DNA from 2 places in the Actinoplanes sp. CA-142083 genome. Region 2 is predicted to be linked to the other one. Evidence: predicted binding sites of a transcription regulator. Region 2 holds the regulator's gene; the other holds the start of a gene.
The links. Region 2 encodes HspR, which represses chaperone genes until heat shock. Its sites were predicted from a motif close to TTGAGTNNNNNNNACTCAA; they were not measured.

Region 1 (3,916 bases), 3.5 Mb from region 2:
ACGCCGCGCAGCAGTACCCGCAGTACGCGAACCAGATCGTCGCCGCGGCGAAGGCGTCCTTCCTCGACGGCGCCGACTGGGCGTACACCGCGGGCATCACCGCGATCGTGGTCGGCGCGGTGATCGTGTTCTTCCTCTTCCCCCGCAAGCCCGCCGAGGAGCGGCTGCTCGCGCAGTACCACGCCGAGGACACACCGGTCGGGGCGGATCCGGGTACAGCAGGCTATACCCGTAGTGGGTAGCTGCCGGGATCGATCGCGGTCGCTGGCGAAAATAGCGTTTCCGGCATGAAGAAATCTCTCAGCACGACGATCGGGATCCTCACCGCGGGCGCGGTGCTCGCGGCGGGCGTGGGGGTCGCCCACGCCGACGGCATCCAGCGCGAGCAGGTGCGCATCGACTTCGGCAAGGGGTGGGTCACCAAGGCCGAGCTCACCTATCCGAGCAGCGCCAAGGGCCGGCTGCCGCTGGTCATCTTCCTGCACGGCAGCGGGCACAACGACATGAACCAGACGCTGCCCGACGGCCGGGGCGCGACCTTCCCTCCGCTGGTGCGGGCCGCCACCCAGGAAGGCTTCGCCACTCTGCGCTTCAACAAGCGCGGCGTGACCGACATCGGGCCGGTCGAGAGCACCGATCAAAATCAACTGCTTCCTGAGCATCCGTACGAGCAGATCCAGCTCGACGCCGCGTCGGTGGTCCGCTTCGCCGCCCGGTCGTCGAAGGTGGACCCGTCGCGGATCTTCCTGCTCGGCCACAGCGAGGGCACCAACGTGGCCGCCAACCTCGCCGCCACGCCGCAGAAGTTCGGCATCCCGAAGCCCGCCGGCGTGGTCGAGATGGGCGTGGTCGGCCTGCCCGTGAAGCAGCTGCTGACCTTCCAGATCTACGGCCGGGTGCTGGTGCAGTTGCACGACGAGTTCGACGTAGACGGGGACGGGCAGCTGACCGCCACCGAGGTCACCGACGGACTGGTGGGTCAGCCGCCGGAGATGGCGGCCCTGCTTGCCCCCAAGACCGACAAGAACCACGACGGGCGGATCGCGATCGACACCGAGGCCGGCGCCGTGCTGCGCGAGCTCACCCACATCGACGACTACCCGAACCTGCCGGACCTCGACCCGTACACGATCAGCTATGCCACGGACATCGCGCGCTTCCCGACGGTTTCGCAGGCGCTGCCGAAGTTCTCCGGGCCGGTGCTGATGCTCAACGGCGAGAACGACCTCCAGACCCCGGCCCGGGCCGCGATCGTCGCGGACGCCGCCGTAGCCGCGGCCGGCAACAAGGACCACAAGATCGTGATCTATCCGGGCATGGCGCACACGATGAACATCACGCCGAAGTTCCAGCCGGTGTTCGGCGAGCCCGACAAGCAGGTCATCACGGAGATCCAGGGGTGGCTCAAGGCCCACCGTGTTCGCTCGCAGTGAACGCCGGAAGAGGGTACGGCCGTCCGCGGTTGAGTCGGCCGTACTCAACTTTTTCGGAGGTGCCCCGGTGGCAAGCAAGCGACTCCCCGTGTTGTTCCTCGACGACATCGTGCTGCTGCCGAGCATGGTCGTCCCGATCGCGCTCGACGAGGCCGCCCTGGCCGCCGTCGACGCGGCCCGCACCTCGGCCAGCTCCGAGCTGCTCATCGCCCCGCGGCTCGAGGACCGCTACGCCACCCACGGCGTGGTGGCGAGCGTCAAGCAGGTCGGCAAGTCCCGTGACGGATCGCCCGCCGCGGTGTTGCGCACCGGCGTGCGCGCCCGCATCGGAGCCGGCGTGACCGGCCCGGGCGCGGCGCTGTGGGTCGAGGCCGAGCCCGTCGAGCCCCAGACCGCCGGCGAGCACGTCCGCGAGCTGGCCGCCGAATACAAGCAGTTGGTCGTCGACGTGCTGGAGCGCCGCGAGGCCTGGCAGGTCATCGAGTCGGTCAGCGCCATCGACGACCCCAGTGACCTGGCCGACACCGCCGGCTGGGCTCCCTACCTGTCCAACGACCGCAAGCGCGAGCTGCTGGAGACCCCGGATGTCGAGGCCCGGCTGCGCCTGCTGATCGAGTGGACCAAGGACTTCCTGGCGGAGTCCGAGGTCAGCGACACGATCGAGAAGGACGTCCGCGAGTCGGTCGAGAAGCGCAACCGGGAGTACCTGCTCCGGGAGCAGCTCAAGGCCATCCGCAAGGAGCTCGGCGAGGGCGAGCCGGACGGCAAGGACGACTACCGCGCCCGGGTCGAGGCGGCCGAGCTGCCCGACGCCGTCCGCGAGCAGGCGCTGCGCGAGGTCGACAAGCTCGAGCGGGCCGGCGACCAGAACCCCGAGGCGGGCTGGATCCGCACGTGGCTCGACACGGTGCTGGACCTGCCCTGGAGCGTCCGCACCACCGACAACACCGACCTGGCGGCGGCCCGGGCGGTGCTCGACGCCGACCACCACGGCCTGGACGAGGTCAAGGAGCGCATCGTCGAGTACCTCGGCGTCCGCGCCCGCCGCGACTCCCGGGGCCTGTCGGTCGTCGGCGGCCGCGGCTCCGGCGCGGTGATCCTCCTCGCCGGCCCGCCCGGAGTCGGCAAGACCTCGCTGGGCGAGTCGGTCGCGCGCACGCTGGGCCGCAAGTTCGTCCGGGTCGCGCTGGGCGGCGTGCGGGACGAGGCCGAGATCCGCGGCCACCGCCGTACGTATGTCGGCGCTCTTCCCGGACGCATCGTGCGCGCCATCCGCGAGGCCGGCTCGATGAACCCGGTCGTGCTCCTCGACGAGGTCGACAAGGTCGGCAGCGACTACCGGGGAGACCCCGCGGCCGCGCTGCTGGAGGTGCTGGACCCGGCGCAGAACCACACGTTCCGCGACCACTACCTGGACCTCGACCTCGACCTGTCCGACGTGCTGTTCATCGCGACCGCGAACGTGCTGGACACCATCCCGCAGGCGCTGTTCGACCGGATGGAGCTCATCTCGATCGACGGCTACACCGAGAACGACAAGGTCGCCATCGCCCGCGACTTCCTGGTGCCCCGGCAGCTCGACCGGGCCGCGCTGTCCGCCGACGAGGTGACGGTCACCGACGAGGCGCTGCGCGAGATCGCCGCCAACTACACCCGGGAGGCCGGCGTCCGCTCCGTCGAGCGCCTGCTGGCCAAGGCCTTCCGCAAGGTCGCCCTGCGCGACCTGCCGGCCACCATCGGGGCAGGTGACCTCAAGGACCTGATCGGGCGGCCGCGGTTCACCCCCGAGTCGTCCGAGCGCACCGCCGTGCCGGGCGTCTCGACCGGCCTGGCCGTCACCGGGATGGGCGGCGACGTCCTCTATATCGAGGCGTCGCTGCTGCCCGGCGACAAGGGCGGGCTGTCGGTCACCGGCCAGCTCGGCGACGTGATGAAGGAGTCGGCGCAGATCGCGCTCTCCTACGTGCGGGCCCACGCCGAGGAGCTCGGCATCTCGCCGGAGCAGCTCGACCACCCGATCCACCTGCACGTGCCCGCGGGCGCGGTGCCCAAGGACGGGCCGTCGGCGGGTGTCACGATGACGACAGCGCTGGTCTCGCTGCTGCTCGGCCGCAACGTGCGCGCCGAGGTCGGGATGACCGGCGAGGTCTCGCTGACCGGCCGGGTCCTGCCGATCGGCGGCGTGAAGCAGAAGCTGCTCGCCGCCCAGCGAGCCGGTCTCACCGAGGTTTACCTGCCGAAACGCAACGAGCCCGACCTCGACGACGTTCCCGCCGACGTGCTCGACGCGCTGACCGTCCACATCGTCTCGGACGTCCGCGAGATCCTCCGCACGGCTCTCGAGCCGGTGTCGCTCGGCGTCGCCGCGGCGGCCTGACCCACGGCGCCGGCGTCCCGTTTCAGCGGGACGCCAGCGCCGTTTCAGCGGATCCCGGCATGGTCCCCCCGGACAGCTGTCCCGAGGGGGAGGGAATCCGTGAGAC
Region 2 (3,916 bases):
ACGACGTCGTGGTCACGGTCGGCACCCGTGAGGGCCTGGACGGCGTCACCGCCATCCTGGCCGGCGAGCACGACGACTAGGCCGGTCAACTCTATTTACCCGCGGCGGAAAACCCCAGAATAAAGGCGAAAGAGTGCACAGTACGACGATCCTCCTGATCGAGGTCGGCGCGCTGCTCTTCGCGCTGGGCATGCTCGGCCGGCTGGGCCGCAAGGTCGGCCTCTCCCCGATCCCGCTCTACCTGCTCGCCGGCCTCGCCTTCGGGCACGGCGGCCTGGTCCCGCTCTCGGCCAGCGAGGAGTTCATCCAGGTCGGCGCCGAGATCGGCGTCATCCTGCTGCTGGTCATGCTGGGCCTGGAGTACTCCGCCACCGAGCTGGTCGGCAACCTGCGCGCCGCCGCGCCCGCCGGGGTGATCGACGGCGTCCTCAACGCCCTGCCCGGCGCCGGCTTCGCGTTCCTGCTCGGCTGGGGCTGGCAGGCCGCCCTCGTGCTGGCCGGCATCACCTGGGTCTCCTCGTCCGGCGTGATCGCCAAGGTGCTCGCCGACCTGGGCCGCCTCGGTAACCGCGAGACCCCGGTCATCCTGAGCGTGCTGGTCATCGAGGACCTCGCGATGGCCTTCTATCTCCCGCTGGTCACCGCCGTGCTGGCCGGCGTGGGCCTGACCGGCGGCGTCAAGGCGCTGGCCGTCGCCGTGGTCACCGTGATCGCCGTCCTGGTGGTGGCGATCCGCTACGGCAGCACGATCAGCAGGTTCATGTCGGTGCAGGACCCCGAGGCGCTGCTGCTCAGCGTGCTCGGCCTGACCCTGTTCGTGGCCGGGGTGGCCGCCGAGCTCAAGGTCTCGGCCGCGGTCGGCGCGTTCCTGGTCGGCATCGCGCTCTCCGGCCCGGTCGCGCATCACGCGACCGAGATGCTCTCGCCGCTGCGTGACCTGTTCGCCGCGGTCTTCTTCGTCTTCTTCGGCCTCTCCACCGACCCCGCCGCCATGCCGCCGGTGCTGCTGCCCGCGCTCGGCCTGGCCGCGCTCACCATGGCGACCAAGGTGCTGACCGGCTATCTCGCCGCCAAGCGGGCCGGCATCGCGCTCCCCGGCCAGCTGCGCGCCGGCCTCGCGCTCGTGCCGCGGGGCGAATTCTCGGTGGTCATCGCCGGCCTGGCCGTGGCTTCCGGCGTCGAGCCGCGCCTCGCGCCACTGGCGACCGCGTACGTATTGATCACGGTGATCTCGGGTCCGATGCTGGCACGTCTGCCCGATTACCAGTGGTTCAAGAACTTCGTGCGACGCCGGATGGCCGTCCGGCGGCGGCCGGCAAGCCCTCTTCCCGCAGGTGAATAGGGAACGTACGGGCAAGACTGCTCAAAGCTACTGACCAGTATCCGATTGTGACCTCCTAACACTTCCGTAGGAACTTGGGGCGCGCTAGCGTTCGGGCTCGACAAGTTGTGTTAATCGGACTTTACGGCGGGGCGGCGGCGTGACAGTGCGTGAGTCTGCTTTCTACGGGTTCGCAAACCCGGTCGATCCACGGCCGGAGGAGCTGCAGGCCTGGGCATATCAGCCTGAGTCCGTACCACTGGACAACATGCCCCCCGACTGGGATCTGCTGATCGCCGGTGACGTCCTGGCGCCCACGCTCTTCGAGCTGGCGATGGACCGTCAGTGCCCCGCGCGCCGCTTCGCCCAGCACTGCATGTATATCTACGCGGCCGACGGCGTCCGGCAAAACGCCAGCAACCAGCGTAAACGCCGCCTCAAGAAGTATGTGGAGCGGGCCGAGGAGGTCGGCGACGAGCCCATGTCCATCTGGGCTCACAACTGCCGCGTCCTGATGAGCCGCCCCGAGGCCTTCGACTACTCCGACTGGATCGAGGGCGGCCTGGTCCGCCACCCCCGGCGCCTCGGCATGTTCGGCCGCACCACGGGCGGCGGCACTCTAGGGCGCTGAAAAGGCGGCCTCCCCCTGGGGAAGGCCGCCTCTGGTCGGCGCGCTATTTGTCGGAAGCGCGGCGCGGGCGCCACACCACCAGGGCCGTCGAGGGACGCTCCTGGCGCACCAGGTCACGGCCCGAGTACGGGCTCTCCATCTGAGCGATCCGGGTGTACGCCTCGTCGAGCTGGGCCTCCAGCTCGTGGATGCGCTGCTGCAGGTCGGCGACCAGCTGCTCGAGCCCGATGATGCGCTTGATGCCGGCCAGGTTGACGCCGTCGTCCTGGCTCAGCCGCTGCACCTCGCGCAGCAGCGCGACGTCCCGCTCGCTGTACCGGCGGCCGCCACCGCCCGCCCGGCCGGGCTGCACCAGCCCGAGCCGGTCGTACTGGCGGAGGGTCTGCGGGTGCATGCCGGCCAGCCGCGCGGCCACCGAGATGATCAGGACCTTCGCGTCGGAGGCCTGCTCCACCGAGATCTCAACCTCTTCATACATGTGCCACCTCCCGAGAACGTCCTAACCGCCCCGGCGCACGCGCGCCTCGAGCCGTTCCCGCCCGGCCGGCGGGGTCAGTTTCGCGAAACGCTCCAGCGCATCGCGTGCTTCCCCCGTGACACCGTCCGGCACCTGCACGTCAACCGTGACGATCAGGTCGCCGGGTGGTCCGCTCTTGCGAGCCACGCCCTTGCCCCGGGCCCGCAGCTTGCGCCCGCTCGGCGTGCCGGGCGGGACCCGCATGGTGACCGGGCCGTCCAGCGTGGGCACCCGCAGGTCGGCGCCGAGCACCGCCTCGACGATGCTGATCGGCAGGGTCAGCGTGAGGTCGTCGCCGCTGCGCCCGAACAGCTCGTCGGGACGGACGGCCACCTGCACGTACAGGTCGCCGGCCGGGCCGCCGCGGTCGCCGGGCTCGCCGCGTCCGCTGAGCCGGATCCGCTGGCCGTCGGCCACTCCGGACGGGAAGCGGACGTTGATCGTGCGGGTCTTGGTGACCCCGCCGGTGCCGCGGCACTCGGGGCACTTCTCGTCGACGATGGTGCCCGCGCCCTGGCACTCGCGGCACGGCTCGGAGAAGCTGAACGACCCCTGGTTCCGCGAGATCAGGCCACTGCCGTGGCACTGCGGGCAGGTCCGCGGCGTGGTGCCGGGCTTGGCGCCGTTGCCGTGGCAGGTGTCGCACTCGCCGGCCGAGCGCAGCGTCAGCGGCAACGTCGTGCCGCGTACCGCCTGGGTGAAGTCGAGGGTCACCTCGGTCTCCACGTCCCGCCCGCGGCGCGGGCCGCGCCGGGCCGCCCCACCGCCGGGACCCCCGCCCGAGAAGATCGAGCTGAAGATGTCGGAGAAGCCGGCGCCGCCGAACCGCCGGTCGCCGGCGCCGCCCTGGGCCCCCGCGTTGGAGAAGCCGCCGAACAGGTCGGACGGGTCGAACTGCCCACCCGGCGAGCCGGAGCGCGCGCCCCGGCGGAAGGCGCCCGAGCCGAACAGCGAGCGCATCTCGTCGTACTCTTTGCGCTTCTTGTCGTCGGAGAGCACGTCGTAGGCCTCGGACGCGGCCTTGAACTTCTCCTCGGCCTCCCGGTTGTCCGGGTTCCGATCGGGGTGCAGGTCGCGGGCGAGCTTGCGGTACGCCTTCTTGATCTCGTCGGTTGAGGCGGACTTGTTCACGCCGAGCACGGCGTAGAAGTCCTTCTCGAGCCAGTCCTTCGAGCTCATCTCGTCCACCTCCTCCTAGCGGTAGTCCCGCCCACCGCGTCGCGGTGGGCGGGACGAGCTCCGCCGACTGATAGTCCAGGCTTGGGTTGAGGCACAGCCTGTGAGATCACTCGGGGTCGGCGACCGCGACCAGGGCGGGCCGCAGCAGCCGCTCGCCCAGGGTGTAGCCGCGGCGCATGACCTCGACGCAGGTCGGCTCCGTGACGTCGGCGGACGTCTGGTGCGCGACCGCCTCGTGCCGGTTCGGGTCGAAGGGGTCGCCCTTCTC

Region 1: lon (endopeptidase La) is a predicted target of HspR. The motif match lies at 1,463-1,481, and genes of this name have one in related genera.

What each region holds. Positions count from the first base shown of each region.
Region 1 covers NZ_CP192076.1:7,370,445-7,374,360, forward strand. Annotated here, with positions in the region: gene ACQPZX_RS33775 (MFS transporter) at 1-242, shown strand, start outside; gene ACQPZX_RS33780 (alpha/beta hydrolase family protein) at 288-1,433, shown strand; gene lon (endopeptidase La) at 1,558-3,810, shown strand; gene ACQPZX_RS33790 (Ig-like domain-containing protein) at 3,910-3,916, shown strand, end outside.
Region 2 covers NZ_CP192076.1:118,099-122,014, reverse strand. Annotated here, with positions in the region: gene ACQPZX_RS00590 (cation:proton antiporter regulatory subunit) at 1-80, shown strand, start outside; gene ACQPZX_RS00585 (cation:proton antiporter) at 134-1,342, shown strand; gene ACQPZX_RS00580 (hypothetical protein) at 1,482-1,952, shown strand; gene ACQPZX_RS00575 (heat shock protein transcriptional repressor HspR) at 1,996-2,430, opposite strand; gene dnaJ (molecular chaperone DnaJ) at 2,452-3,648, opposite strand; gene grpE (nucleotide exchange factor GrpE) at 3,755-3,916, opposite strand, start outside.